3 regions of the Janibacter sp. CFPM2_SD2 genome follow, and region 1 is predicted to be linked to each of the others. Evidence: riboswitches for the same ligand, from Rfam matches in the RefSeq annotation. Region 1 holds a riboswitch; each other region holds the start of a gene.
What was found. A riboswitch is a leader RNA that binds a small molecule or an ion and turns the genes downstream of it on or off. The one in region 1 is predicted to bind S-adenosylmethionine.

Region 1 (9,949 bases):
GGGCTACGCGGGCTGAGTCCCATGGGGAGTGCTCCCCACTGCTGACGGCCCGATCGGTGGGTACTCTTGCGACAGCAATTCACGGCAGTTGGACAACTGCACTCGAGACAGAGATGGAGGGTGCCTCGATGAGCTCCTGGGCGGCCGGTTGGTATCAAGATCCCGAGCACGAGGGTCAGATCCGCTACTACGACGGCAACGGATGGACCGAGCACCGGCAGGCGACCCCGGAGGGCTTCGGCGTCGGCCAGCCCGGCCCCGACGCGGCCGGCACCGGCGTCCGTCAGGACACCGTGGGCTCGACGAGCGAGGTCGACGAGGCCGACGCGCGTGCGCCCGAGCGCGACCGCGCCCCCCGAGACCGAGGCGATCTCCACGACCGACTCCTCCTCACAGGCCGGGGCCGCCGGCGCCGCGGGTGCGGGTGCCGCTGGCTACGGCCAGGAGCAGGGCTACGGGCAGTCGGCCTACGGCCAGTCCGCCTACGGGCAGTCCTCCTACGGCCAGGACCAGCAGGGCTACGGCCAGTCCGCCTACGGTCAGCAGGCCTACGGCCAGGACCAGCAGCAGGGCTACGGTCAGGCCTCGCCCTACACCCAGGGATACGACCAGCAGCAGGGCTACGCCCAGCCCGCCTACGGCCAGCAGGGCCAGGGCGAGCCGCCCCAGGGCAAGAGCAAGATGCCGCTGATCATCTCGCTCGCTGCCGTGGGCCTCGTCCTCGTGCTCGTCCTCGCCTTCGTGGGCTTCAAGCTCATCGGTGGCAGCGACGACGACCCGACCGCGGACCCGACCGACTCGACGACGACCTCGCAGCCGACGGACTCCTCGACGGACAGCTCGACCGACACCCCGACGGACTCGTCGACGACCGACCCGAGTTCCACGAGCTCGTCCACCTCGGACGACCCGGGCACGAGCATCCTCGACAACAAGAACAAGGCCGCCGAGTGGGGCAAGAAGTACACCGGCAGCGGCAAGGCCTTCATCGGGGTTCCCTCCGGTGACGGCGCCGGCCTCGTCGAGTTCACCTACAAGGGCGACGACTACGACTCCCTGACGATCAAGGGCCTCGACGGCAACGGCCGCAGCTCCGAGTACGTCCTCACCGCCTCCGACGCCACCAAGGGCACGGTCGCCTACAACCTCACCAACTACACGGCGGCCACCTCGCGCATCGAGATGGACACCGAGGGTGACTGGACGATCAAGTTCATCCGCATCAACCAGGCGCCCAACTTCGGCTCCTCGCAGAAGGGCACCGGCTCCCAGGTCTTCAAGTGGGACGGCAAGCGCAGCGACCTCTCGGCCAAGTACACCCAGCCGGCCGACTCCTTCCTCGGCAACTTCCGGGTCCAGGCCGTGGGCACCGAGGACTACCCGGACCGCCTGATCAGCGAGTACGACAACTACGAGGGCACGACGACCGTCCAGGACGGCACGAAGTACCTCGTCGTCGACGCGACGGGTGACTGGGAGCTCACCAAGAAGTGAGCAGCAGCCGGGTCTTCCCGATCATCATCGCCACGGTGGTCGGCGCGGGGCTCGTCGCTCTGATCGTCCTCGGGGTCATCGGTGTCCGCTGGTTGTCCAGCGGTGCTGATGGCCCCGAGGACGTTGCGTCCTCGCCGTCGTCTTCGCCGTCGGCCTCGGCCCCGACCTCTGCGTCACCGTGGGGCGGCGTCTCCTCGGGCACCCGGGGCGGAGGGACCGTCGACGTGCCCGACGTGGCCGGCGAGGAACCGGCCCTGATCACCTACACCCAGCGCGGCCTCCCCTTCGACCCCCTGTCGCTCACCGGGGTCGACGCCGACGGGCTGGAGACCGAGGCGATCCTCGACAGCTCGACGGGCCGGTCCGGCACCGTCCTCTGCAACGTCAACGCCCATGGCGCGCCCACCGAGCGCATCGAGGTGGAGGCGAAGGGGGACTGGACCGTCCGTTTCGCACCGCTGGACCGGGCGCCCGCGGCCGGGGCGGTCGAGCGAGGGCGTGGTCCGGCGGTCTTCGCCTGGGAGGGCTCGGACGGCGACCGGCTGGACCTGACCTACTCCCAGGTCAGCGAGGCCCCGTCCAGGTCCTTCTACCTGCAGGCCCTGGACGCCGACGGCCGAGTCATCGACAGGGTGCTCACCGTCGACGACGACCACGAGGAGTCGACGACCCCTCCCACCGGCACGAGATATCTCGTGATCTTCAGCCCCGGTGGTGAGTGGGAGATCAGCACTCGATGACGTTGACGGCGAGCCCGCCGCGTGCCGTCTCCTTGTACTTGACCTTCATGTCGCGACCGGTCTCGCGCATCGTCTTGACGACCTTGTCGAGCGAGACGACGTGCGAGCCGTCGCCGCGCAGCGCGGTCCGGGCGGCGGTGATCGCCTTGACCGAGGCCACGGCATTGCGCTCGATGCAGGGGATCTGCACGAGCCCGCCGACGGGGTCGCAGGTGAGGCCGAGGTTGTGCTCCATGCCGATCTCCGCAGCATTTTCGACCTGGGCGGGGGAGCCGCCGAGGACGGCGGCCATCGCTCCGGCAGCCATTGAGCACGCCGACCCGACCTCTCCCTGGCAGCCGACCTCGGCGCCGGAGATCGAGGCATTTTCCTTGTAGATCACGCCGATCGCGGCAGCCGTGAGCAGGAAGCGGCAGATGCCGTCGTCGTCCGCGCCCGGCACGAAGTCGGTGTAGTAGCGCAGCACGGCCGGGATGATCCCGGCAGCGCCGTTGGTCGGCGCCGTGACGACGCGACCGCCCGCGGCATTTTCCTCGTTGACCGCCAGGGCGTAGAGGCACAGCCAGTCCATGCCACGAAGGGGGTCGTCGCTGCGGCCCTCGGTGCGCAGCCGCTGGTGGAGCTGGGGAGCGCGCCGGCGCACCTTGAGACCGCCGGGCAGGACCCCTTCGGTCCGCAGGCCGTTGTCGATGCACTCGCGCATCACCGACCAGATGTGCAGCAGCTCGCTGCGCACCTCCGCCTCGGTACGCCACGACAGCTCGTTGTCGAGCATGACCTGCGAGATGGACAGACCCGTCTCGGCACAGATCGCGAGCAGTTGGTCGCCGGTGGTGAAGGGGCGCTTGACCGGCGTCGTGTCGGCGACGATCCGGGTCGACCGGAGGCGTCCTCGCCGACGACGAAGCCACCGCCCACGGAGTAGTAGGTGTGGCTCGACAGGGGAGTGGCGCCCTCGCCGCTCTCCTCGCCCCAGGCGGTGAAGGTCATGCCGTTGGGGTGCAGGGGCAGGGACTTGCGTCGGTGGAGGACCAGGTCGTCGTCCTCGACGAAGTCGATCTCGTGCTCGCCGAGCAGGCTCACCCGACGGCTGGACCGGATCTGCTCGAGCCGGCCCGTCACCGTGCGCGGGTCGCACAGCTCGGGACGCTCGCCGGTGAGCCCGAGCAGCACCGCGGTGTTGGACCCGTGGCCGTGACCGGTGGCGCCGAGGGAGCCGAAGAGCTCGGCCCGCACCCGCCGCACCTGCGGCAGCAGGCCCTCGTCGCGCAGCCCCTCGACGAACATCACGGCGGCACGCATCGGGCCGACGGTGTGCGAGCTCGACGGGCCGATGCCGACGGAGAAGAGGTCGAAGACACTGAGTGCCACTGGGGGTCTCCCGGAGGTCGTGGTGGTGCCGCCGACGGGGTGTGGGCCGGCGTGCCGGTCGTCACACTACCCGCGCCGCGATGCTCGGCGGGTGCCTGTGGAAAAGCTCGCGGCGGCCCGTCGTGACGTGGCCATGATGAAGGGCATGACCTACGACGACCTGCCGGCCGACTGGCCCATGCGCCCCTTGACCGACCCCACCCTGACGGCCGACGTCGTCGACCTCGTCGTGCGTGAGGCCGACCGTGCGGAGGGGTGCCTGAGCATCCTGCTGTGCAGCCGGGAACACCGACTCGTGCAGCCGGTGACGATCAACGACGTCGAGGGGGTCCCGCCGCACGAGCGACGCCGCCCCTTCGACGTCTTCCTCAGCGGATTCGCCGACCGCCTCGGCGGCATCGTCGTCGCCGTCGGTCGTCCCCGGGGCTACACGCCCGACGACGTGGCGAGGGGGTGGCACGAGGCGGCGATCGCCGCCTGCCGCGAGCACCGGGTGCCCCTGCTCGGCACCTATCTCGCGTCGGTGCACGGGGTCGTCGAGATGCCCGCGTGGCCGGGCCTCGCGATCGCCGGGTAGCGACCGGCCGGGGTCACCCCTCGTGCAGCAGCCCCTCGACCTCGGCCGCGATGGCGGCGGCGATCGCGGCGGCGAAGCCCTCGGGGTCCTCGTGCGCGGCCGGCTCCTCCGGGACGATGACGTCGACCGTGCCGTCCTCGTGCATCTGCGTGGCGCCGACCCGCTGCCGGGCGGCGAGCAGCGCGGCGTGCTCGGTGTCCTTGTAGACGATCGCGCTCGCACCCTCCGGGGGCAGTGGCGAGAGCCAGGCGTGACCCGCGGCGATGATCCGCTGCGCCGGCAGCAGCGCGAGGGCGCCGCCGCCGGTGCCCTCGCCGAGGAGCACGGAGACGCTCGGCACGGTCAGGGCCGTCATGTCGGAGATCGAGCGGGCGATCTCGCCCGCGAGGGCGCCCTCCTCGGCACGGGGCGACAGGTCGGCGCCGGGGGTGTCGATGATCGTCACGAGCGGCAGCCCGAGCTCGGTCGCCATCCGCATGCCGCGTCGCGCCTCGCGCAGCGCGGCCGGCCCCATCGACTGGGCGGCCTGGTAGCGCCGGTCCTGACCGACGAGCACGCAGGCCCGCCCGGTGAAGGACGCCAGCGCGAGCATGACGCCCTTGTCCGACTCGCCGTAGCCGGTGCCGTTGAGCGGGATGACGTCGTCGGCGGCGTGCCGCAGCAGCTCGCGCACCCCGGGTCGGTCCGCACGACGCGTCGTCTCGATGGACTGCCAGACGCGGGCGACCTCCTCGTCGGTGGGCTCCGGACGGGAGACGAAGGGGGCGATCGGCCACGCCGGGTGGTCGGCCGGGTCTGCGGTCCGGGTCGTGCTCGCCGAGAGCAGGGTGAGCGCGCGAGCGGCGATGTCCGCGAGACCCTCGACGGGGACGACGGCATCGACGATGCCCTTGTCGACGAGGTTCTCGGCGACCTGCACCCCGTCGGGGAAGGGCACGCCGTTGACCGTCTCGTAGACGACCGGGCCGAGGAAGCCGATGAGCGCGTCGGGCTCGGCGATCGTCATGTGGCCCAGGGACCCCCACGAGGCGAAGACGCCGCCGGTCGTGGGATGACGCAGGTAGACGAGGTAGGGCAGACCGGCAGCCTTGTGCGCGACGACGGCCGCCGAGATGTCGACCATCGTCACGAAGGCCGGGGGTGCCCTCCTGCATGCGGGTGCCGCCGCTCGCGGTGCGCGACGAGGGGCAGACGCTCCGACGTCGCCCGGCGGATCGCCGCGACGATCCGCGCGGCCGCGGCCCGCCCGATGGAGCCACCGAGGAAGCGGAACTCGCCGACGATGAGTGCCACCTCGTGACCGCGGATGCTCGCCCGACCGGTGAGCACGGACTCGTCGGTCCCGGCCCGCTCGGCGGCCTTGTCGACCGCGGCGCGGTAGTCGGGGGAGAGGCCGCTGACGTCGATCGGCTCGTCCCACGAGACGAAGCTGTCGGCGTCGACGACGGAGGCGATGAGCTGCTGGGCACCGGGACGCGGGTCACTCATGGCAGTGATGGTCGCAGGCCCCGCGCTGGGTACCCTTGCCCGGTGCTTGTGCCCTTGACCACTGTCGTCATCGTCGCGGTCGGCGTGCTCGGACTGCAGTCCCTGGCCTACCTCGTCCTCGACCGCCTCGTCGACGACCTCATGCTGATCGTCACCGCGGTCCTCGAGCTCGCCCTGCTCGTGCTCGTCGTCGTCTCCGCGATCGCGATGGGCAAGGTGTCGGGCCAGGGCGAGGGGGCGACGATGCTCGCCTACGCCCTCACGCTGCCGATCCTGCCGCCGATCGTCGTCTTCATCGCGCTCAAGGAGAAGACCCGCTGGGCCATGGGCGTCGTCCTCGCCGGCGCCTTCACCGTCGGGGTCATGGCCTACCGCATCCTCCAGATCTGGCAGACCCATGGCCCGGCCTGAGTGCGCACGGGCACCGGGCCCGGCCGGGTCGTCGTCGCGGTCTACGCCGTCCTCGCGCTCGCCGCGACCGGCCGCTCGGTCCTGCAGATCACCCAGTACTTCGACCGCGCGCCGCTGGCCTACGTGCTCTCGGCCGTCGCGGCCGTCATCTACGTCGTCGCGACCGTGGCCCTGGCGAAGGGGGGTCCCTCCGGCGCCCGGGTGGCGACCGGGGCGATCACCGTCGAGGCGGTCGGCGTGCTCGCGGTCGGCACCCTGTCCTTCGTGCGTCCGGAGCTCTTCCCGGACAAGACCGTCTGGTCCCACTACGGGTCCGGCTACGGCTACCTGCCGCTCGTCCTCCCCTTCGTCGGCCTGTGGTGGATCCACCGTGTGAGACGCGCCTGATCGGCGACGCGAGCATCTCCTAGTCTTGCGACAGGTCTTGAGCGCCAGCGCGAAGCCCCGGCTCGCTGGCCGGCAACCCTCCTCCGCGGTGGGGTGCCCCGGGAGACGACCTGGTCCGCGACGACCGTCGCGGTCAAGCGCGCACAGCACAGGAGCACCACCATGACCGATCCCTCCACCTGGAGCTTCGACACCCGTCAGATCCACGCCGGCCAGGCACCCGACCCCACGACGGGCTCGCGGGCGCTGCCGATCCACGCGACGACCTCCTACGCCTTCAAGGACACCGAGCACGCGGCGAACCTCTTCGCGCTCAAGGAGTTCGGCAACATCTACACGCGGATCATGAACCCCACCCAGGACGCGGTGGAGCAGAAGATCGCTGCGCTCGAGGGCGGCGTCGGGGCCCTGCTCACCGCATCGGGGATGTCCGCGACGCACCTGGCCCTGGTCAACATCGCCGAGGCCGGTGACCACATCGTTGCCAGCGCCGCGCTCTACGGCGGCACGGTCAACCTGCTGAAGTTCACCCTCGCGAAGTTCGGCATCGAGACGACCCTCGTCGAGGACCCGAGCGACCTCGAGCAGTGGCGCGCGGCGGTCAAGCCCAACACCAAGGTCTTCTTCGGCGAGACGATCGGCAACCCCAAGCCGGTCGTCCTCGACATCGCCGGCATCGCCGAGGTCGCCCACGAGGCGGGGGTCCCGCTCGTCGTCGACAACACGATCGCCACGCCCTACGTCCTGCGGCCCATCGAGCACGGCGCCGACGTCGTCGTGCACTCGGCGACGAAGTACCTCGGTGGCCACGGCACCGCGATCGCCGGCGTCATCGTCGACTCCGGCAACTTCGACTACGCCGCCGACGCGGAGAAGTTCCCCAACTACAACCAGCCCGACCCGAGCTACCACGGGCTGCGCTTCGGGCCCGACCTCGGTGTCAACGGCGCCCTGGGGGCCAACCTCTCCTTCATCCTCAAGGCGCGCGTGCAGCTGCTGCGCGACATCGGTCCGGCGATCTCGCCCTTCAACGCCTTCCTCATCGGGCAGGGCATCGAGACGCTCAGCCTGCGCATCGAGCGCCACCTCGACAACACCCGCAAGGTCGTCGACTTCCTCTCCGGCCACGGCCAGGTCGAGTCGGTGAACTGGGCCTCCCTCGAGGGCTCCGCGAGCTTCGAGCAGGCGCAGCGCTACACGCCGAAGGGGGCCGGTGCCGTCATCTCCTTCGAGATCGCCGGCGGCTTCGAGGCGGGCAAGAAGTTCGTCGAGGGGCTCACGCTGCACAGCCACCTCGCCAACATCGGTGACGTGCGCTCCCTCGTGATCCACCCCGCGTCGACGACCCACTCGCAGGGTCCGGAGGAGGACCGGCTCGCCGCCGGCGTCACCCCCGGCCTCGTGCGCCTGGCGGTCGGCCTCGAGGGCATCGACGACATCATCGCCGACCTCGAGGAGGGCTTCGCCGCGGCGAAGTGATCGAGCTCGTCCGAGGGGCCTGTGGATAATTCCACGGGCCCTTCGGCGTTCTTTCCTAGCGTGGGGGCATGGACGGACAGCAGCGCATCTCCATCGACAGCGAGGGCATCGACGGGCTCGGCCGACAGCTGAAGGCCATCGCCGACTTCCTGGAGGAGAAGGCGGCGAAGGCGAACAACGAGGCGGTCGAGACCTTCGGCTTCCCGAGCTGGTACGGCACCGATGCGTACGAGGGCGCGATCGGCGACTTCGAGCGGGAGCGGATCCGGGTGGGCAAGCAGCTGCGCGAGCTCGGCCGTCTCGCCAAGGATGCCGGGGGTTGGTACGTGAAGACCGAGGACCTCCTCGACCGGCGGCACCAGGGAGTCCTCTGATGGCGTTGGACGAGACAGGGACGATCGAGGAGGGCGACCCGGAGATGATCCGGGCGGAGGCGGACGAGCTGAAGACGGTCGCCGCCAACATCCACACCGTCGCCGAGATGCTCCGCATGGTCTCGACGAAGGGAGTCTGGGAGTCGTGCTCCGGCACTCTCTTCGAGCAGGAGGTCGGGACGACCCCGCAGGACCTCGTCGCGATCGCCAACCGGCTCAGCGACACCGAGCAGATCATCCGGCCCTATGCCGACCGGCTCGAGAAGAGCCAGGCCGAGCTCGCGCGGCTGCGCGCTCGTTACGACGCCAACGACAGGACCAGCGAGGACCGGCGGGCGAGGCTCGAGACGATGACCCCGGAGGACCCCGAGTACGCGACGGTCGACCGGGAGTACCGCGCGGCGAGCAACTCGCGGGAGATGAACAAGCGAGGGTACCGGCGGGTGGCCGACGCCGCAGTGGCCGACGAGCGGGCGACGGCCGGGCGGCTGGGCTCGGTCGGAACAGCCTTGTCCGACCCCCGGACCTACAACAGCTTCGAGATGGCCAGCCGGACGGGGACGAGCAGCCTCTTCAACAACCCGGTCGTCGACGTCACCCCGTGGGGCAAGCCGGCGGCGATCATGACCGCAGGCGATCCCATCGGCAAGCTCGGCCGCCGCGCGGTCTACGGCGAGGGGAGCTACAAGGACGTCGGCGCGACGACCGTCCTCACTGCCGTCGACATCGTCATCCCCGGGAGCAAGCGGGCCGATGCCAAGAATGCCACCAGACTCAGTCACCGTGCCGACGAGCTCAAGAACATCAGGGCGGCGGACACGTCCACCAACCCCATCGCCCATCGACGGATCGCGGCGAACGCCAAGAGCTGGACCAAGCACAAGGTCGCGACGAACACGGTGAAGCTCAAGCACCGGGCCACTGACAAGCTGGCCGAGGCGAGTGGCGCCCGCCTGGTCGACGACATGGTGACCGACTGGGCGGCGGTCGCTGGGTCGGGTCGTGTGCGCACGGGCGGCTACGTCGTCAAGTACTCCGTGCGGACCACCAGCAAGGTGACGTCCCAAGCCAGCTCGGTGACGTCGACTGCGGGCCGGATCGAGCAGGCAACGGAGTCCCCGGCAGACCGCCGAGCCCGCCGGGAGAAGGAGGAGGCGGCGCAGCGTCGGCAGCTCGCGGAGCAGCAGCGTCGGGACGAGCGGGTTCACGACCTGTCGGCCGGCCCGCTGCACGAACCGGCGGTCACGCTCGTTCGATAAAGCCGTTGCCGCGTCGAGGGGTGGGTGCCACGGTTGCTGCATGACGAGCGACATCGAGATCACCCGGATCGACCCCGCCGACGAGAGTCAGGTCGAGGGGTTGCTCGAGCTCGACAAGTTCGTGTGGGCCGACGCGGGGCGCCGACCGCGTGAGGCGCAGCTGCGCGACACCCCGAGCCGGGCCGGCTTCGTCGCCACCCGTGGGGGAGAGCCCGCCGGGACGGCCGGGTCGTGGGACGTCGAGGTCTCCGTGCCGGCTGCGGGAGGCGAGGTCGCCTCCCTTCGTCCTGCGGAGGGTCTGACGTGGATCGGGGTGCACCCGACCACCGGCGACGCGGGGTGCTCACGGCCACGATGGCCCACCACCTG
Region 2 (9,949 bases), on a different contig from region 1:
GTGACGGTCTCACCGATGCGCTCCTCCGCCCGCTGGGCGGTCAGCTCCTCGACGAGCCGGGTCAGCCGGTCGACCCGCTCGGCGATGACGTCGGGGTCGACCTTGTCGTCGAGCAGCTCGCCCTCGGTGCCGTCCTCGTCGGAGTAGCCGAAGACGCCGACGACGTCGAGACGAGCGGCGACGAGGAAGCGCTCCAGCTCGGCGACGTCCTCGTCGGTCTCGCCGGGGAAGCCGACGATGACGTTGGACCGGACGCCGGCCTCGGGCTGCCGCTCACGGATGCCCTCGATGAGGCCGAGGAAGGACTCGGTGTCGCCGAACCGGCGCATCCGCCGCAGCAGCGGCCCGGCCGCGTGCTGGAAGGAGATGTCGTACCAGGGCACGACGCCCGGGATGCTCGCCATGGCGCGCAGGAGGCCGGGACGGATCTCGGCGGGCTGCAGGTAGGACACGCGCACTCGCTCGACGCCCTCGATGGCGACGAGCTCGGGCAGCAGCTGCTCGAGCAGGTCGAGGTCACCGAGGTCCTTGCCGTAGGACGTCGAGTTCTCGCTCACGAGGAAGAGCTCGCGCACGCCCTGGGAGGCGAGCCACCTCCCTTCGGCCACGACGTCGTTGGGGCGCCGGGACACGAAGGCCCCACGGAAGGTCGGGATCGCGCAGAAGGCGCAGCGGCGGTCGCAGCCGGAGGCGATCTTCAGCGGCGCCCAGGGCCGGTCGTCGAGGCGGGCACGCGGCAGGTCGGAGGCGTTGTGCCCCGGCAGGGCCACCTCGCTCGCGTCGCGGTCGACCGGGGATATCGGCAGCAGCTTGCGGCGGTCACCGGGCACGTGGGCCTCGGGGGCGTGGCCGTCGAGGACCGCGCGCAGGTGGGCGCTCATGTCGGTGTAGGAGTCGAAGCCGAGCACCGCGTCGGCCTCGGGCAGCTCGTCGGCGAGCTCCTTGCCGTAGCGCTCGGCGAGGCAGCCGACGGCCACGACCTTCTGCGTCCGACCGTGCTCGCGCAGGTCATTGGCCTCGAGGATCGCGTCGATCGAGTCCTTCTTGGCCTGCTCGATGAAGCCACAGGTGTTGACGACCGCGACATCGGCCTGGGCGGCGTCGTCGACGAGGGTCCACCCCTCTGCGGACAGGCGGCCGGCGAGCTCCTCGGAATCGACGTCGTTGCGGGTGCACCCCAGGGTGACGAGGGCGACGCTACGGGCAGGGGTGGACATGGACCCCACTCTAGGCGGCCGGGAGTGGCTCGACCGAAACGACGCGATCGCTCAGCTGCGCGCGCGGCTGACCGTCAGGGCCACGAGACGCGAGATGACCATGGCGACGTAGAGCACCCCGCCCAGCTGCTCGATGATCGTCGCGGCCCGGGCGTGAGGCTGGATCGCCACGATGTCCGACAGGCCGACGCTCGTGAGGTTGGCCGCGGAGAAGTAGAGCAGCTCGAGGAAGGACTTCGGCCCGATGCCGGTGTGCCCGTCGAAGGACCCCGGCTCGAGCGTCTGGATCGCGACGAAGAGGTAGGTGAAGCCGAAGAGCAGGACGGTGAAGGCCGCTCCCACCGCGAAGAGCTCGTCCTTGGTCACCCACGTGTCGGCGAACATGTAGGCCACCAGGCCGTAGGCGACGTACATGTAGAAGACGGCCAGCATCAGGTGCGCGGCGAAGGTCACCGGCACGTTGCTCCGGTCGATGACCGACCACACCTCGAGCACGAAGGCCGGGAAGCCGATGCCCAGCGCCAGCCAGGTGAGCGCCGGCGTGGAGCGCACGACCCAGATGCCGAAGGTCACCGCGAAGAGCGACAGCGAGGTGATGACCGCCCGGCCCCAGTTCTCCGACTCCACCCACGGCAGCAGCACGATCGCGAGGAGCTGGATGCCGACGAGGATCGCCGACGGCTGCTTGCGGACGACAGCCGCCCAGTAGCGGACTCCCGTCGGGCGGCTGTCGAGCTCGTACCAGGCCTTCGTCATGGGGCAACCCTAGACTCGCGCTGTGCTCGACGCCCCGCTGCTGCTGCCCCCGCTCCTCGCCGCCCTCCTGCTGGTCGTGAGCGGCATCGCCAAGGTCCGTCACCCCGAGGAGACGCGCAGCGCCTTCGGCGAGCTGCAGGTGCCGCGGGCCCTCACCGACTCCCCCGCGCCCGCACTGCTGCCATGGGCCGAGATCGTGCTCGCCGTGGCGATCATCGTGACACCGCCCCCCTTCGCCCTCGTCGTGGCGGTCCTCGCGCTCGTCCTCTTCGCCGTCTACCTCGCCGTCGTCGTGCGGGCCCTCGGCTTCGACTTCCCGGTGACGTGCAGCTGCTTCGGTCGGCTCGGGCTGGGCGAGGTGACCCGCCGGACCGCGCTGCGCAATGTGCTGCTCGTCGTCGTCGCCGCCCTCGGGGTGTGGTCGGCGACGGCCGATGCCTCGGTCGCGGCCCGCCTGCTCGGCGCCTCGGCGCAGACCTGGGTCTGGCTGGGCCTGGTCGTGCTCACCGTCGCGGTCGTCGTAGTCACCTTCGGTGGGACGAAGGGGGTGACCTCCTCCGGCGTCATCGGCACCGGCGAGGTGGCCGGCGCGCAGGACGACGAGGACGCGGACTACGCCCGTCAGCCCATCCCCTTCGCCACCCTCGTCGAGGAGTCGGGCCACGAGACGACGATGCACGAGCTCACCGCGGGCGGCGCGGTGCTCCTGCTCTTCGTCTCCCCCACGTGCGGCTCGTGCCGACCGGTCATCGACGAGGTCGAGGCGTGGGACGAGGGGCTCGGGCCGGTGCGGGTGCGGGCGGTCGTCTACACCGCGCTCGAGGACGTCGTCGCGGCCGAGCCGACGCTCGCCGGCCGGGTGCTGCAGGACCCGTCGGCCATCACGTCCCGCATCTTCCGTGTCGGGACGCCCGGCGCGGTCCTCCTAGGGGCCGACGGCATGCTCGCCGGCCGGCCCGGTCGAGGGCACGGCCGCCGTGCAGGAGTTCTACGACGACGTGCGCGCCGAGCTCGTCGAGGCGGGTGTGGTGGCGGCGCCGGAGGGCGTCACCGACGAGGCCGAGGTGGGCGTCACCGACGGTCGGTGAGCGACCAGGCGTCCTCGTCGTCGTCCTCGGTCCACTCCTCGACGACCTCGGTGCCGATCGGGTCCTCCGCGTAGCGGTCCTGCGACGCGGCCGGTGAGCCCTCGCGCAGGTCGATGACGTCGGTGTCGGTGGAGACCTGCCCGGCGGGCTGGTTCACCGGGGTCGTGTCGCCCTCGGCGTGGTCCCCCTCGGCATCCGCGGGCGCGTCGCCCTCGGGAGCCGGGGGCTCCTCCCCCTTCATCAGGGCGAGGGTCGTCGGCAGGTCCTCGGGCGTGATGAGCACGTCGCGCGCCTTGGAACCCTCGGAGGGGCCGACGACGCCGCGCGACTCGAGCAGGTCCATGAGCCGGCCGCCTTGGCGAAGCCGACGCGCAGCTTGCGCTGGAGCATCGACGTCGAGCCGAACTGCGTCGTGACGACCAGCTCGGTCGCCTGCAGCAGCACGTCGAGGTCGTCGCCGATGTCCTCGTCGATCTGCTTCTTGGGCGTCTCGGGGGCGACGTCCTCGCGGTAGGTCGGCTTGAGCTGGCCGGTGACGTGCCCGACGACGTGCTCGATCTCCGACTCGGTGACCCAGGCGCCCTGGACTCGCATCGGCTTGGACTTGCCCATCGGCAGGAAGAGGGCGTCACCCTGGCCGAGCAGCTTCTCCGCGCCGGGCTGGTCGAGGACGACGCGCGAGTCGGCGAGCGACGAGGTGGCGAAGGCCATGCGCGAGGGGACGTTGGCCTTGATCAGGCCGGTCACGACGTCGACCGACGGGCGCTGGGTCGCGAGGACGAGGTGGATGCCGGCGGCGCGCGCGAGCTGGGTGATGCGCACGATCGAGTCCTCGACGTCGCGGGGCGCGACCATCATCAGGTCGGCGAGCTCGTCGACGATGACGAGGAGGTAGGGATAGGGCTGGATGACCCGCTCGCTGCCGGGGATCGGCTCGACCTTGCCCGCCTTGACGGCCTTGTTGTAGTCGTCGACGTGCTTGTAGCCGAAGGTCGCGAGGTCGTCGTAGCGCATGTCCATCTCGCGCACGACCCACTGGAGGGCCTCGGCGGCCTTCTTGGCGTTGGTGATGATCGGCGTGATGAGGTGCGGGATGCCCTCGTAGGCCGTCAGCTCCACTCGCTTGGGGTCGACGAGCACCATGCGCACCTCGTCGGGCGTCGCCCTCATGAGGATCGAGGTGATCATCGAGTTGACGAAGGACGACTTGCCGGAGCCGGTGGCGCCGGCGACGAGGATGTGCGGCATCTTCGCGAGGTTGGCGATGACGTAGCCGCCCTCGACGTCCTTGCCGACGCCCATGACCATCGGGTGCTCGTTGTTGCGGGCCACGTCGGAGCGCAGCACGTCGCCGAGGCAGACCATCTCCTTGTCGGCATTGGGGATCTCGATGCCGATGGCGGACTTGCCGGGGATGGGGCTGAGGATGCGCACGTCGGCGGAGGCGACGGCATAGGCGATGTTCTTCGACAGGGCCGTGACGCGCTCGACCTTGACGCCCGGGCCGAGCTCGACGACGTAGCGGGTGACGGTCGGGCCGCGGTGGAAGCCGGTGACCTGGGCGTCGATGCCGAACTCGTCGAGGACACCCGTCAGCGACTCGACGACCTTGTCGTTGGCCGCCGAGCGCTCCTTGTGCGGCGCGCCGGGCTTGAGGTACTGGCTGTCGGGCAGCGTGTAGGTGACGTCGCCGGCGAGGGCGAGCTGCTCGACCCGCTGCGGCAGCTGGGTCGTGGGCGGCGGCTGCAGCTCGGTCTTGCCGCTCGCGATCGGCGCGACGGCGGGGTTCTTCGTCGGGCGCTTCTCGCCGGGGCGCGGGCCGCCCGGCCTCGGCCTGCGGGGTCTCGGTCGTCTCCTCGGCCTCGGCGGGTGACGCCGGCTTCTTGCGGCGGCCCTGCCGACCGGCTGGACGACGGCGGCCTGGTCGTAGGCGGTGTCGCCGTCGCGCTCGCCGGGACTGCTCGTCCTCGGGGTCGATGGTGCGTCGGCGCCGGGCGCGGGTGACCGCCGCCTTGGGCGCGTCGTGGCGGGCGTCGACGTCGGCCGCGGTGACGTGGCTCGGCACCTCGCCCGTGAAGGCGGCGCGCACGTAGGCCAGGCGCTGCGGCACCTCGTGCAGCGGGGTGCCGGTGAGGAGCAGGAGGGCGAAGAGCCCGAGGAGGACGAGCAGGATCGTCGCCGGCCACTCGGTGACCGCCGTCGACAGCGGGTCGGAGGCGAGGAAGCCGACGATGCCGCCGGCGTCGCGCATCGGTCCCGCGCCGTCCGGCGGCTGCGGGATGTCCTTGGCGATGTGGGTCAGGCCCGCCGCCGCGAAGAGCAGCATGACGGTGCCGAAGCCCAGCCGGGCGTCGGCAGCCGGCTCGCTCGCCGAGCGCAGCAGGCGCACGCCGAGCAGGAGCAGGACGATGGGCAGCGCGTAGGCGACCCGACCGAAGGTGCCGGCCGCGACCGCGTGGACGATGTCGCCGAAGAGGCCGCTCAGGCCCCACCCACTCGCCGGCACGGCGACGACGAGGGCCAGGGCGATCGCGAGGAAGCCCCAGCCGTCCCGACGGTGCTCCGGCTCGATCTGGCCGGCGCTCGTGCCAATCCGGCGCACGCCGGAGCCGGTCGCGTGAGCGACCCCCATCCAGGTGCGCTGCACCGCCGCGATGGGCAGCGGCAGACCGCCGCCGGAGGCGGGCTTGCGGGAGGAGGTCCTCCCCTTCGCGCTGCTCTTGGCGGGTGCCTTGCGACCCGACGGGCGGGTGGAGCCCTTGGGTCGGGAGCTGGCGCCCTTGCTGCGCGAGGTGGTCGACGGACGAGTGGCCATGATTCGCAGGGTAGGCGAAAGCCACCCCCGACACACGCGTCACACGCGCACCACGGGCCACGGATCGCAGCGGTTAGCCTCGCCCCGTGGACTCCCGGACCCTCCTCGTCGTGCTCCTCGCGGCCGCCTGCGGGGTGCTCGGGTGGCGCTGGCTGCGCACCGGTCGCTACCGCCGGCCGGACGAAGGGGGTCCCCTCCCCCGCCACCTCTGGGTCGCCGGAGTCGCTCCCTTCGTCGGCCTCGTCGTGGAGCGCGGGCTCGTCGACCGGACCTGGCCGGTGCTGCTCGCGCCGCTCGCCCTGGCCCTCGCCGGACTCGTCCTCGCCGCCGTCGACGCCGACGTCCACCGCCTGCCCAACGCGATCACGCTGCCGCTCGTGCCGGTCCAGGCCGTACTGCTCACCGTCGCGTCGGCCACGACCGGCGACTGGGGCGCCTTCGCCCGCGCCGGTCTGGCGGCGCTGCTCGTGGGTGGTGGGACGGTGCTGCTCGCCTTCGTCCTCTTCGGCAGGTCGATCGGCATGGGCGACGCCAAGCTCATGGTCTCCATCGCGCCGACGCTCGCCTGGCTGGGCTGGAGCACGCTCGCCGTGGGGGTCTGGCTCGGCTTCGTCATCGGCGGCCTCGTGGCCGCCGGGCTGCTCGTCACCCGCCGCGCGCAGCGCTCGACCCACCTCGCCTTCGGCCCTTATCTCGTCGCCGGGGCCGTGCTCGCCGTCGCGCTGGCCTGATGTCCACGGGGCGAGACGCGCCCCGCAGAGGGTCGACAGCAGCCGTGGTCGGTCGGTTATGGTCTGAGCCAAGGTCACGAGTACCAGCGACAAGCCCCGGCTAGCTGGTCGGCAACCCTCCTTCCGCGGTGGGGTGCTCCGGGTGACGACCTGGCCGGCGACAGACCGTCGCCCGGCAAGCGCGGACTCGCGGTCGACACCTCGGGTCCCCCACGGACCAGGAGCACCGTCATGACCATCTCCGACCTGCACCGCACGACCACTGCCCTGCCCCAGCTCGTCTCCGCGGGTCTGGCGTACCGCGACGAGCACGGCGCGAGCATCGAGTACGCCCACCTCGACCACGGCGCGACCACCCCGGCCTTCGCCGCCGTGGCCGACGAGGTCGCCGCCGCGGCCGTCACCTACTCGTCCGTGCACCGCGGCGCGGGCTTCGCCTCGCGGGTCACGAGCTCGCGCTACGAGGCCGCCCGTGAGGCCGTCGCCGCCTTCGTCGGCGCCCGCGAGGACGACCACGTCGTCTTCACCCGCAACACCACCGACTCCTTCAACCTGCTGGCCCGGGCGCTGCCCACCGGGACCAAGGTCTTCGTCTTCGCCTCGGAGCACCACGCGGCGCTGCTGCCGTGGGGCGACGTGCTGCGCCTGCCGGTGCCGCACAGCCACGACGAGGCGCTCGACCTGCTCGACCAGGCGCTGCGCAACCACCCGGCCGAGCACCGCCTCGTCGTGGCGACCGGCGCGTCCAACGTCACCGGCGAGCACTGGCCGATCGAGCGGATCGCCGCCGTGGCGCACGAGCACGACGCGCGCTTCGCGCTCGACGCGGCCCAGGTCGCGCCGCACCGCCGGGTCGACATCGACGCGCTCGGCGTCGACTACGTCGCCTTCTCCGGGCACAAGGTCTACGCCCCCTTCGGCGCCGGCGTGCTCGTCGGGCGGGGCGACTGGCTCGACGAGGCGCAGCCCTACCTCGCCGGCGGTGGGGCCACCGCCCGCGTCGGGCTCGACGAGACCGAGTGGACCTGCGGCCCGGCGCGTCACGAGGCCGGCTCCCCCAATGTCCTGGGAGCCGTCGCGCTGGCCACCGCGTGCGAGCTCATCACCGAGCACGAGGCGGCGATCATCGACCACGAGCAGGCCCTGCGCATCCGCCTGCTCGCCGGCCTGCAGCAGATCCCCGGCGTGCGTGTGCACACCCTCTTCGGCGGCGTCGACGGCGCGCCGGTCGCGACGATCACCGTCGACGGCCACGACAGCAGCGAGGTCGCGCGCATCCTCGGCGACGACCACGGCATCGGGGTGCGCGACGGCAAGTTCTGCGCGCACCTGCTCGTCGACGACCTCCTCTCGGAGACCGAGCACGAGACCGCCGTGCGGATCAGCGCCGGCCTGGGCACGACGCCCGAGCACATCGACCGACTCCTCGGCGCACTGCGCTCGCTCTGACCCTCCTCGGGTGGGGCGAAGGGGGGACCCGGCAGGCCCCCTTCGGCCCAACAAGAGAAACTGCCCCCTTGGCAAGGGTTTGAAACCCTTGCAAGGGGCAGTTTCTCGGGTGACCCGGAAATCGGGGGGCGTGTGAGGACCGGCAGGCCTCAGGCCTCGACGACGACGGGGATGATCATCGGGCGGCGGCGGATCTTGCCACCGACCCAGCCGCCGACGGCGCGGCGCACGACCTGCTGGAGCTGGTGGGTGTCGGTCGTGCCCTTGCGGGCCGCCTCGTCGAGCGCGGCGATGATCTTGGGCTTGACCTGGGTGAAGATCTCGTCGTCCTCGGCGAAGCCGCGGGCGGTGATCTCCGGCCCGGCGACGACCTTGCCGGTCGAGGAGTCGACGACGACCATGACGGAGATGAAGCCCTCGTCGCGCAGGATGCGGCGGTCCTTGAGCAGCTCCTCGGTCGTCCCGCCGACGCTCGAGCCGTCGACGTAGACGTAGCCGCAGGGCACGGCGCCGGCGATCCGGGCACGGCCGTCGACGAGGTCGACGACGACCCCGTCCTCGGCGAGGACGACGTGGTCGGGGTCGACACCGGTCGCGATCGCCAGGTCGGCATTGGCCACGAGGTGGCGCCACTCGCCGTGGACCGGCATGACATTGCGCGGCTTGACGATGTTGTAGCAGTAGAGCAGCTCGCCGGCGCTGGCGTGACCCGAGACGTGCACCTTGGCATTGCCCTTGTGCACGACGTCGGCGCCCAGGCGCATGAGGCCGTTGATGACCCGGTAGACGGCATTCTCGTTGCCCGGGATCAGGCTCGAGGCGAGCAGGACGGTGTCGCCGTCACCGACGTCGATGCGGTGGTCGCGGTTGGCCATGCGCGAGAGGGCGGCCATCGGCTCCCCCTGGCTGCCCGTGCAGATGAGCACGACCTCGTCGTCGGGGAAGTTGTCGAGCTTCTTGACGTCGACGAGCACGCCGTCGGGCACGTGCAGGTAGCCCAGGTCGGCGGCGATCCCCATGTTGCGCACCATCGAGCGGCCGACCATCGCGACCTTGCGGCCGTTGCGCTCGGCGGCGTCGAGGACCTGCTGGACCCGGTGCACGTGGCTGGAGAAGCACGCGACGATGATCCGGCGCTGGGCCTTGCGGAAGACGGTGTCGATCGCCGGCCCGATCTCGCGCTCGGGGGTGGTGAAGCCGGGGACCTCGGCATTGGTCGAGTCGGTGAGGAAGAGGTCGACCCCCTCCTCGCCCACCCGGGCGAAGGCCCGCAGGTCGGTCAGGCGCCGGTCGAGCGGCAGCTGGTCCATCTTGAAGTCGCCCGTGTGCAGCAGGGTGCCGCCCGCGGTGCGCACGAAGACGGCGAGCGCGTCGGGGATCGAGTGGTTGACCGCGATGAACTCGCAGTCGAAGACGCCGAAGCTCTCGCGCCCGCCCTCGCGCACCCCGAGGGTGTAGGGCTTGATGCGGTGCTCCTTGAGCTTCGCCTCGACGAGGGCGAGGGTGAGCATCGAGCCGACGAGCGGGATGTCGGGCTTGTGCTTGAGCAGGTAGGGCACGGCGCCGATGTGGTCCTCGTGGCCGTGCGTGAGGACGATCGCCTGGACGTCGTCGAGGCGGTCGAGGATGTACTCGAAGTCCGGGAGGATCAGGTCGACGCCCGGCTGGTGGTCCTCGGGGAAGAGCACACCGCAGTCGATGATGAGCAGCTGGCCGTCGTGCTCGACGACCGCCATGTTGCGGCCGACCTCGCCGAGACCGCCGAGCGGGACGACCCGCAGGGCGCCGTCGGCGAGCGGGGGCGGGAGCTGCAGGTCGGGGTGCGGGTGGCTCATGCGCCTCCTCCGATGCCGGACGCGGCCAGGCCCTTGCGCAGGACGTCGAGGTGCTCGG
Region 3 (9,949 bases), on a different contig from region 1:
TCGTCGGCGACCTCGTCGACGGTCGCTACCGCGTGCTGCGGCACCTCGCCGACGGCGGGATGGCCACGGTGCTGCTCGCGACCGACACCCGGCTCGACCGCGAGGTCGCGCTCAAGGTCATGCGTCCCGACCTCGCGGCGGACGAGACCTTCGTCTCCAGGTTTCGTCGTGAGGCCCGCTCGGCCGCACGGCTGAGCCACCCCAACGTCGTGCCCGTCTTCGACCAGGGCGAGGACGGCGGTCAGGTCTTCCTCGCCATGGAGTACGTCGAGGGCCGCACCGCGCGCGCCGTGGTCGACGCCGAGGGCGCGCTCACCGTCCGCGCCGCGCTCGACGTCCTCGAGCCGGTGCTCACCGGGCTGGCCGCGGCCCACGAGGCCGGCTACATCCATCGCGACGTCAAGCCCGAGAACATCCTCATCCCCGACCGGGGCGCCATCAAGGTCGCCGACTTCGGCCTGGCCCGGGCGGTCACCTCGCAGACGACGACCGCCGAGGACGGGGTGCTCTTCGGCACCGTCGCCTACCTCTCCCCCGAGCAGGTCGAGCGCGGCATCGCCGATGCCCGCAGCGACGTCTACGCGTGCGGTCTGATCCTCTTCGAGCTGCTCACCGGCGGGCGCGCGGTCGATGGCGAGTCGCCGATCCACGTCGCCTTCCAGCACGTGCACGGGTCGGTGCCGCTGCCGTCGGAGCGGGTGGCCGACCTGCCGTCGGAGCTCGACGACCTCGTCGCGCTGGCCACCGCCCGCGACCCCGACGAGCGTCCGCGCGACGCGGGCGCCTACCTCGCCGAGCCTGCAGCGCGTGCGCGCCGGCCTGTCGGCCCAGGAGCTGGACCGACGGCCGCAGGTCGTCCCCCTCCGACGAGGGCGACGACAGCGGCCGCACGTCACGAGGTGGCGCCGCGCGTGGGCAGCGGTGCGGCCGCGACCGTCGCGCACCCGCGCCCCGAGCGGACCCAGGCGATCCGGACCGGCGACGGCGGTGCCTCGACGACCGCAGCGGACCTCCCTTCGCCCCGGAAGCGGTGGCCGGCAGCCCTTGCCGCACTCCTGCTCGTCGCCGCGCTCGCCGTCGGCGGCGGCTGGTGGTGGACGCAGGAGGGGCCCGGCAGCACGGTCCTCGTCCCCGACGTCACCGGCCTCTCCCGCGCCGACGCCGAGGCCAGCGTCACGCAGGACGGCGACCTGTCCTACGTCGAGTCCACGGCCTTCGACGAGCAGGTGCCCAAGGGCGAGGTCATCACGTCCAACCCGCCGGTCGGCACCGAGCTGTCGAAGGGGTCCGACGTCACCGTCGTCGTGTCCAAGGGTCCCGAGCGCTACGAGGTCCCCGACCTGGCGGGCCGCACCGCTGCGCAGGCCAGGACCACGCTCGGCTCCCGCCACTTGGCGCTCGGCACGACGACCGAGGCCTACGACGACGAGGTGCCGGCCGGCGAGATCGTCTCGACCTCGCCGGCCGCGGGCACCGAGGTCAAGCGCGACACCAAGGTCTCCCTCGTCGTCTCCAAGGGCCCCGAGCCGGTGGCCGTGCCGACGGTGACGGGGCAGGGCGCCGAGGCCGCGACAACCGCGATCGAGGAGGCCGGGCTCGAGGCCACCCGCGCCGACGACGCCTACTCGACGACCGTGCCCAAGGGCTCGGTGATCAGCCAGTCTCCCAGCAGCGGCACCCTCCTGCCCGGTGAGACGGTGACGATCACCGTCTCCAAGGGCCCGGAGATGGTCGCCGTGCCGTCGGTCGAGGGCCTGAGCCGCTCTGCGGCGACGAGCAAGCTGGAGGCCGCGGGCTTCAAGGTCTCGGTCCAGACCTTCCTCGGCGGGCCGCTCGACGAGGTGCGCGCCTCGCGCCCGAGCGGCGGCACCGCCCCCAAGGGCTCGACGGTCACAATCCTCGTCGTCTGACGACGGGGGTCAGACCGCCGGCGCGTAGTGCGAGGCGTCACCCGTGATCGAGCGGCTGCGCTCGCCGTCGATGCCGACCGGGACCTCACCGGCGACGGTGACCCGCTCGAGGCGGCGGGGCAGCCCGTCGTAGTTGTCCGGCGCGTAGTGCTGGGTGATCTGGTTGTCGAAGATGACGAGCTGGTCGGGCTCCCAGACGACCCGGACGACATTCTCCGGGCGGGTGATGTAGCGCTGGAGCAGGCGCAGGATGTCCCGGCTCTCGGTCTTCGACAGCCCGACGAAGCGGGAGACGAAGCCACCGAGGTAGAGGCCGCGCTCCCCCGTGCGCGGGTGGACCCGCACGACCGGGTGCTCGGTCTCGAAGGTCTGCGAGGTGAACTCGGCCCGGCGCTCCTTGAGCGCGTCGTCGTGCTCCTCCGGCGGCGTTGCGTAGTCGTAGTCGTTGGTGTGCACGGCCCACAGGCCGTCGGCCAGGCGCCGCAGCGGCTCGGGCAGGTCGCGGTAGGCCGCGGCCGTGTTGGAGATGAGGGTCTCGCCGCCGTGCGGCGGCACGACCTTGCTCGACAGGGTCGTGTAGGCCGGGGGCGCCTGGACGAAGGTGACATCGGTGTGCCAGTGGTTGGCCGCGGACCCGCCGAAGGTCTCCGAGGCGACCGGCAGGACGCGCGGAGCGCCCTCGACCGAGGCGACCGTCGGGTGGGCCGTCGTCAGCTCGCCGAGCTGGGCGGCGAAGCGCTGCTGGCCCTCGCCGTCGAGCGGCGCGCCCCTGAAGACGAGCGCCTTGTGCTCGTCGAGGGCCTCGCGGACGAAGCGCAGGGTCGGCTCGTCGAGCGGGGCGGTGATGTCGATGCCGACGACCTCGGCGCCGATCCGGCCGGTGATCTTGCGGATGTCGCGGATGGGTGCGGTGCTCATGCTGCGTGCTCCTTCGTGGTGGACGTGCTGGTGGGGTGGGTGCTGCTGATGTGGCCGGCCGCCGGGCGGGCGAGACCGTAGTGCTCGCGCAGGGTCGTGCCCGTGTACTCGCGGCGGAAGAGGCCCCGCTCCTGCAGGATCGGCACGACGGTGTCGACGAAGACCTCGAGGCCCTGGGGGTAGGTCGGCGGCATGATGTTGAAGCCGTCGGCCGCCCCCTGGGTGAACCACGTCTCGAGGTCGTCGGCGATCTGCTCGGGCGTGCCGGCGAGCACGCGGTGCCCCCGCCCGCCGGCGAGTCGCTCGATGAGCTGGCGCACCGTCAGGTCCTCGCGACGGGCGATCTCGGTGACGAGGGTGAAGCGGCTCTGGTTGCCCTGGGTGATGCGCTCGACGTGCGGCAGCGGCGCGTCGAGGTGCTCCTCGGTCAGCTCGGTGTCGAGCATCGCGCTCAGCTGGGCCAGGCCGTAGGCCGGGACGATGCCGGCGTTGATCTCGGCCTCGAGCCGCTGCGCCTCCTCCTGCGTCGACCCGATGATCGGGCTGATGCCGGGCAGCACGAGCAGCTCGTCGCGGGACCGGCCGTGCTGCGCCAGTCGACGCTTGAGGTCGTCGGAGAAGTCGATGCCGTCCTGCAGGGTCTGCTGGGCGGTGAAGACCGCCTCGGCGTACTGCGCGGCATAGGCCTTGCCCGCCTCGGACGACCCGGCCTGGACGAGCAGCGGGTAGCCCTGGACCGGTCGCGGCACGTTGAGCGGGCCGGCCACGTCGAAGAACTCGCCGTGGTGGTCGATCGGCGAGATCCGGTCGGTGTCGGCATAGGTCCCGCCCGCCGCATCAGCGACGATCGCGCCGTCGCCGAAGCTGTCCCAGAGCGCGGCGACGACCTGGACGAACTCCTCGGCCCGCGCGTAGCGCCGGTCGTGGTCGGGACGCTCGATGCCGAAGTTGCCCGCCTCGACCGTCGAGCCCGAGGTGACGATGTTCCACCCGGCACGCCCGCCGCTCAGGTGGTCGAGCGAGGCGAAGGCCCGCGCCAGCGTGTAGGGGTGGTTGTAGGTCGTCGAGGCCGTCGCGATGAGCCCGACGTGCTCGGTGCTCGCGGCGAGCGCGGAGAGCAGGGTCAGCGGCTCGAAGCCCGAGTGCGAGTTGTGCCGCACGTTGTCGGGAAGGCCGACGACGTCGGCGAGGAAGACCGAGTCGAGGCGACCGCGCTCGGCGGTGCGCGCGATGTCGACGTAGTGCTTCAGGGTTCGCGCCCGCACGGGGTCGGTCGAGGGATGCCGCCAGGCGGCCTCGTGGTGGCCGTTGGGCATGATGAAGGCATTGAGGTGGAGCTGGCGTTGCGTGGTCATGGTGAGTGGATTCCTTTGCAGGCGAAGGGGGTTCAGCTGCCGGTGGGCGTGGTGCGCCAGGCCGAGAAGTGACGCTCCAGGCGCACGAGCGCGATGTTGACGACGAGGCCGAAGACCGAGACGGTGAGGATCCCGGCGTACATCTGCGGGATCTGGAAGCTGCTCTGGGCGTTGACGATGAGGTAGCCCAGGCCGGCCTTGGCACCGACCATCTCCGCGGCGATGAGCACGAGGATCGAGGCGGTGCCGGCCATCCGGATGCCGGTGAAGATCGTCGGCACGGCCGACGGGAGCACGACCTTGACGAAGAGCTGCAGGTTGGACAGCCCGAGGGTCCGCGCGGCCCGCACGAGCAGCGGGTCGACGGTGCGCACACCGGCAACGGTGTTGAGCAGCACGGGGAAGAAGGCCGCGAAGGCGACGATCGACACCTTGCTCAGCTCACCGATGCCCAGGAGCAGCGTGAAGACCGGCAGCAGGGCCAGGGCCGCGGTGTTGCGGAAGAGCTCGAGCAGCGGCGTCAGCACCTCGCGCAACCCGTCGTACCAGGCGACGGCGATGCCGAGGACGACCCCGGCGACGACGGCCAGGCCGAAGCCGACGACCGATCGGGTGAGGCTCGCCTGCAGGTGCTCCTGCAGCTGACCGGTGCGCACGAGGTCCCACAGCGCGCCGAGCACGACGTGCAGCGGCGGCAGGAAGACCTTGCGGGTCGGCTCGAGCAGGTACTGCGTGCCGAACTCCCACAGCAGGAGGAAGAGCACGACGGCCGCCGAGCGGCGCACTCCGGTGCGCAGGGCCGAGACCACCCGCTGGGTGCGGCTCGGCACCTCGGGGACGGTCACGGTGGACGAAGGGGGCGCCTCCGCCGGTGCCGTGGTGGGCTGGGACAGGGTCGCGGTGCTCATTCAGGCCGCCTTCTCGGTGCCGTCGGGCTGGATCTTGGAGTGGCCGGCGCGGCGGGCGCGCTCGACCTCGTCGTGCAGCAGGCTCCAGACCTGGTGCCGGTAGGAGACGAAGTCGGGGTCGGAGCGCAGGTCCGTCGCGCCCTCGCGGTCGCCGAGGTCGACGTCGACGACCGCCTTGAGGCGTCCGGGCCGCGAGGAGAGGACCGCGACGCGCTGGCCGAGGTAGACCGCCTCCTCGATGCCGTGGGTGATGAAGACGGCCGTCGTCCCGGTCGTGCGCCAGATGCGCAGCAGCTCGTCCTGGAGCTGCTCGCGGGTCTGGGCGTCGAGCGCGGCGAAGGGCTCGTCCATGAGGAGGATCCCCGGCTCGTAGGCGAGGCTGCGGGCGATCGCCACCCGCTGCTTCATGCCGCCCGAGAGCTCGTGCGGCAGCCGCTCCTCGAAGCCCTCGAGGCCGACGAGCGCCAGGTAGTGACGGGCTCGCTCGGTGCGCTCCCGGCGGCTGAGCGGCAGCTGCTCGAGGCCGAAGGCGACATTGGCCAGCGCCGTGCGCCAGGGGAAGAGGGCGTACTGCTGGAAGACGATCCCGCGGTTTAGACCGGGTCCGGTGACGGCCTCGCCGTCGACGAGGACCTGGCCGCTCGTCGGGGTGCTCAGCCCGCCGAGGAGGTCGAGCAGGGTCGTCTTGCCGGACCCGCTCGGGCCGACGAGGGTGAGGAACTCCCCCGCCGGGACGGTGAGGCTGATGTCCTCCAGGGCCCGCAGCACGCTCGCGCGGGGCTGGTCCTTCGTCGGGCGGACGACGAACTCCTTGGTGACGTGGTGCAGCTCGATGCTCGAGGTCACTTCTGCTCCCCCTTCGCGAGGTCGTTGTACTCGTTGGTGTAGAGGCTCGAGGGGTCGAGGTCGGCCCGGTCGACGATCCCGGTGCTCTCGAGCCAGGCGGCCCACTGGGTGAAATCACGGTCGGTGACGACTCCCCCCTTCGCCGGGACGCCGGTGCTCTTCCAGAAGCGGACGTTGTCCGTCGTCTCGTTGCGGTCGCGGCCCTCGATGATCCGCTCGAAGCGGGCGATGACCTGCGCACGCGGTGTCCGGCGGGCCCACTCGATGGCCTTGGCGACACCCGTCGTGAAGTCGCGGACCGCGTCCGGGTGCTCGGCGATGAAGTCGTCGCGCAGGACGTACTGACCGCCGTTGAGCTCGCGTCCGAGGACGTCGACGTCGCGGATCAGCTCGCGGATGTCGTCCTGGGCCTTGGCCCGGTCCTGCAGGATCCCGCCCAGGGCGCCGACATCGACCTGCTTGCGGCGGATCGCCTCCTCGGTGTCGTTGGGCGGCAGGACGACGAGCTGCACCTGCTCGATCTCGGCGGCGCTCAGCCCCGCCTTCGTCAGCCAGGTCTCGACGAAGGCCTCGGCGTGGGCACCCAGGGTGTTGACGGCGATCTTCGCGCCGACGAGGTCCTTCGGCCCACGGATCCTGCTGTCCTTGCGCACGTAGAGACCCTGGTAGGAGGTCTCGTCCGAGCCGTAGTAGTTGATGACCGCGGTGATCGGCGAGCCGGCCCCGGCGAGCTTGACGACGGCCCCGGAGAAGGCGCCACCCACGTCGGTCTGGCCGGTCGCGACGGACTGGATGTCCTGCGGACCGCTCACCGTGGCGCCGACGTACTCGAGGGTGACCTTGCTGAAGTAGCCGAGGTCGTCGGCGAGCTCGGGGAAGGTGACGTTGTTGGCGCTGCCCTGGTAGCGGAAGGTGACCTTGCCCCCGGGCGCGGTGCCGGCGGCATCGCTCGACGGCAGGGCGCAGCCGGCGAGGGTGGAGGTCGTGGCGATACCGGCGAGGCCGAGCAGGACGGTGCGGCGGGAGGTGAGCGGGCTCATCAGGCCACCGCCACCGAGTGCGCGAAGAGCTCACCGCGGTGCGCCGCATCAGCGGCCGCGACGAGCGAGCGGCCGGCGACGGCATCGAGGAAGACGCGGGTGACCTCGGCGAGCGGACCCGCCGCGGAGTCGGCGATGCTCACCTCGCCGTCGTCGTACCGGGTGACCTCGGAGGCCAGGACGAACCACCCCGGCGTGATCGCACTCGGCGCCAGGCTCGCCAGGACCGGCCGCAGGGCGTAGTCCACCGCGAGGACGTGCGCGGGACTGCCGCCGGTGGCGATCGGCAGGACCACCTTGTCCTTGAGCCCGGTCTGCGGCAGGAGGTCGAGGAAGGCCTTGAGCAGTCCGCTGTAGGCCGCCTTGTAGACCGGGGTCGAGACGATCACGGCGTCGGCCCGCTGCAGGGCGCAGGCGGCCCGGGCGATGTCGTCGTGCTCGGCGTCGGCCCGCAGCAGCGGCTCTGCGGGCAGGTCTCGCAGGACGATGGGGTGCACGACGTGCCCGGCGCGCTGGACCCGCTGGGCGAGGTCGCCGAGCACGGCTTCGGTGCGGGAGGTGGTCGAGGGTGAGCTGGAGATCGTGGCGATGACAGCCATGAGGATGCCTTTCGATGGGCAGGTGGGTACGACGGATCGACGGCTGACGAAGGGAGGTCGTCACCGTGGTGGGAGTGGGAGTGGGCGTGAGAGCCCTGAGGTCGGCCAGGGGTTCGCATTGCCGTTGGGCAATGCGGGTTCCGGTCAGCGACAGAGGGCGCTGTCGACCCGCAGGAGGTCGACGTGGCGCCGCAGCGCCGGACGCAGCGACCGCGGTGCGGTCGGGGCGGTGGTGCTCATGGGGAGTCCGTCCTGTCATGAGGCCGGTGAGTGCCTCGCGCTTGCTCCGGCCGCGACGGCCGGAGCCAGGTCCTCACCCGGAGCACCCCACCGCGAGTGGAGGGTTGCCGCCCAGCAAGCCGGGGCTTGACGCTGGAACTCGTGACCTGATGAAGAACCTACGCAGATCCATCTCCTACTGCAAGAGAAGGAGATGGGCGTCTCGCCATCCGGGACACCGATCCCCTTGCCCCGCAACGAGACCGCCCACGACGAAGGGGAGAGCCCGCCCGGGTTGGGTTGTGTGGTCAACCGGTAGCGCCGGGTGCCGGAAGCGCCCGGTGAGCGCCGCCGGCTCGCTGAACTCCCGGTTCAACACACAACCATCAGCACGACGAAGGGGGGCGCCGCCGCCAGCACGACGAAGGGTGGGGTCGACGCGAATCAAGGAAAAAAAGTCCGGACTGCCTGCGCCCCGTGAGAGGCAGACCAGGCGGTCCGGACTTTTCCCCAGCGTCGACCCCACCCTTCGACGGGCGACCCGGTCTTCGGCAGGACGAACGAGAGGGCTCAGCCCTCGCTGAGCATCTCCGCGGTGAGGAAGGCCAGCTCCAGGCTCTGCTGGTGGTTCAGCCGCGGGTCGCAGACGCTCTCGTAGCGCTTGTTGAGGTCCTCGTCGAGGATGCGCTCGGCGCCGCCGAGGCACTCGGTGACGTCGTTGCCGGTGAGCTCGACGTGCAGGCCACCGGGGACGGTGCCGAGCGCGCGGTGCACCTCGAAGAAGCCGCGCACCTCGTCGACGACGTCCTCGAAGTCGCGCGTCTTGAAGCCCGACGCCGACTCGAAGGTGTTGCCGTGCATCGGGTCGCAGATCCAGGTGACCATCGCGCCGGAGTCACGCACCCGCTCGACGATGCGCGGCATCGCCTCGCGGATCTTGCCCGCCCCCATCCGGGTGATGAAGGTCAGGCGGCCGGGTTCGCGGTGCGGGTCGAGCAGGTCGATGATGCGCAGCAGCTCGTCCGGGTCGGCCTTGTCGGAGACCTTCATCCCGATGGGGTTGCGGATCCGGCTGACGAAGTCGAGGTGCGCGTGGTCGATCTGCCGGGTGCGCTCGCCGATCCACAGGAAGTGCCCCGAGGTGTCGTAGAGGTCGCCGGTGCGCGAGTCGACGCGGGTCATCGGGCGCTCGTAGTCCAGGAGCAGCGCCTCGTGCGCCGACCAGAACTCGGTCGTCTTCATCGCGTCGAAGTCGACGTCGCACGCGGCCATGAAGCGCATGGCCTTGTCGATCTCGCGGGCCAGGCCCTCGTAGCGCCGGTTGGCGGCGTTGGAGACGAAGCCGACGTTCCAGTCGTGGACGCGCCGCAGGTCGGCGAAGCCGCCCTGCGTGAAGGCCCGCACGAGGTTCAGCGTCGCGGCGCTCGTGTGGTAGCCGCGCAGCAGCCGCTCGGGGTCGGGCTCGCGGGACTCGGGCGTGAAGGCGAAGTCGTTGACCATGTCGCCGCGGTAGGCGGGCAGGGTCACGCCGTCGCGGGTCTCGGTGTCCTTGCTCCGCGGCTTGGCGAACTGCCCCGCCATGCGGCCCATCTTGACGACCGGCATGCCGGCGCCGTAGGTGAGCACGGCGGCCATCTGCAGGATCGTCTTGATCCGGTCGCGGATGTTGTCGGCGGTCGCGTGGACGAAGGTCTCGGCGCAGTCGCCGCCCTGGAGCACGAAGGCCTCACCGACCGCGGCCTTGGCCACCCGGTCGCGCAGGTCGTCGCACTCCCCCGCGAAGACGAGCGGAGGATAGCTCCCGAGGGTCGCCACGACGTCGTCGAGAGCGCCCCGGTCGGGCCAGCTCGGCTGCTGGGCAGCGGGCAGGTCGCTGGCGATGGCGTCAGCGGCGGACGTGGAGGTGGGCACTGCGGTGGTCACCACCCAAGGATAGGTCGAGCCGCCACCGCACCGGCGACCCGTCCACCTGCAGGACGAAGGGAGGTCACTCCGGCTGGTCGAGACCCCGGCTGATCGCGAAGCGGGTCAGCTCCACGCGGTTGTGCAGGTGGAGCTTGCCGAGGATGTTCTGCACGTGGTTCTGCACCGTCCGGTGCGAGATGACGAGGTCGGCCGCGATCTCCTTGGCCGTCATGCCCATCGCGACGTAGC

Region 2: linked by a shared signal. The riboswitch ahead of AC2W7J_RS07055 (aminotransferase class V-fold PLP-dependent enzyme) and the one ahead of AC2W7J_RS04280 (bifunctional o-acetylhomoserine/o-acetylserine sulfhydrylase) in region 1 are both predicted to bind S-adenosylmethionine.
Region 3: linked by a shared signal. The riboswitch ahead of ssuE (NADPH-dependent FMN reductase) and the one ahead of AC2W7J_RS04280 (bifunctional o-acetylhomoserine/o-acetylserine sulfhydrylase) in region 1 are both predicted to bind S-adenosylmethionine.

Annotation. Positions count from the first base shown of each region.
Region 1 is NZ_JBNFOF010000025.1:13,246-23,194, forward strand. Features, by position in the region: gene AC2W7J_RS04230 (hypothetical protein) at 1-16, shown strand, start outside; partial or broken gene AC2W7J_RS04235 (DUF2510 domain-containing protein) at 129-221, shown strand; gene AC2W7J_RS04240 (hypothetical protein) at 331-1,494, shown strand; gene AC2W7J_RS04245 (hypothetical protein) at 1,491-2,234, shown strand; partial or broken gene AC2W7J_RS04250 (L-serine ammonia-lyase) at 2,221-3,605, opposite strand; gene AC2W7J_RS04255 (hypothetical protein) at 3,703-4,182, shown strand; gene AC2W7J_RS04260 (carboxyl transferase domain-containing protein) at 4,196-5,305, opposite strand; gene AC2W7J_RS04265 (carboxyl transferase domain-containing protein) at 5,308-5,670, opposite strand; gene AC2W7J_RS04270 (hypothetical protein) at 5,725-6,081, shown strand; gene AC2W7J_RS04275 (hypothetical protein) at 6,082-6,468, shown strand; SAM riboswitch class IV at 6,502-6,614, shown strand; gene AC2W7J_RS04280 (bifunctional o-acetylhomoserine/o-acetylserine sulfhydrylase) at 6,631-7,947, shown strand; gene AC2W7J_RS04285 (hypothetical protein) at 8,016-8,321, shown strand; gene AC2W7J_RS04290 (hypothetical protein) at 8,321-9,580, shown strand; partial or broken gene AC2W7J_RS04295 (GNAT family N-acetyltransferase) at 9,884-9,949, shown strand, end outside.
Region 2 is NZ_JBNFOF010000051.1:2,735-12,683, forward strand. Features, by position in the region: gene rimO (30S ribosomal protein S12 methylthiotransferase RimO) at 1-1,217, opposite strand, end outside; gene AC2W7J_RS07020 (ion channel) at 1,269-1,973, opposite strand; gene AC2W7J_RS07025 (TlpA family protein disulfide reductase) at 1,996-3,135, shown strand; gene AC2W7J_RS07030 (hypothetical protein) at 3,045-3,344, opposite strand; gene AC2W7J_RS07035 (DNA translocase FtsK) at 3,302-4,495, opposite strand; partial or broken gene AC2W7J_RS07040 (DNA translocase FtsK) at 4,499-4,831, opposite strand; partial or broken gene AC2W7J_RS07045 (DNA translocase FtsK 4TM domain-containing protein) at 5,220-5,876, opposite strand; gene AC2W7J_RS07050 (prepilin peptidase) at 5,963-6,607, shown strand; SAM riboswitch class IV at 6,680-6,795, shown strand; gene AC2W7J_RS07055 (aminotransferase class V-fold PLP-dependent enzyme) at 6,839-8,056, shown strand; gene AC2W7J_RS07060 (ribonuclease J) at 8,206-9,891, opposite strand; gene dapA (4-hydroxy-tetrahydrodipicolinate synthase) at 9,888-9,949, opposite strand, start outside.
Region 3 is NZ_JBNFOF010000070.1:3,565-13,513, forward strand. Features, by position in the region: gene pknB (Stk1 family PASTA domain-containing Ser/Thr kinase) at 1-1,910, shown strand, start outside; gene AC2W7J_RS08550 (TauD/TfdA dioxygenase family protein) at 1,920-2,828, opposite strand; gene AC2W7J_RS08555 (LLM class flavin-dependent oxidoreductase) at 2,825-4,183, opposite strand; gene AC2W7J_RS08560 (ABC transporter permease) at 4,216-5,091, opposite strand; gene AC2W7J_RS08565 (ABC transporter ATP-binding protein) at 5,092-5,937, opposite strand; gene AC2W7J_RS08570 (ABC transporter substrate-binding protein) at 5,934-6,977, opposite strand; gene ssuE (NADPH-dependent FMN reductase) at 6,977-7,576, opposite strand; SAM riboswitch class IV at 7,849-7,963, opposite strand; gene AC2W7J_RS08580 (class II 3-deoxy-7-phosphoheptulonate synthase) at 8,366-9,718, opposite strand; gene AC2W7J_RS08585 (response regulator) at 9,783-9,949, opposite strand, start outside.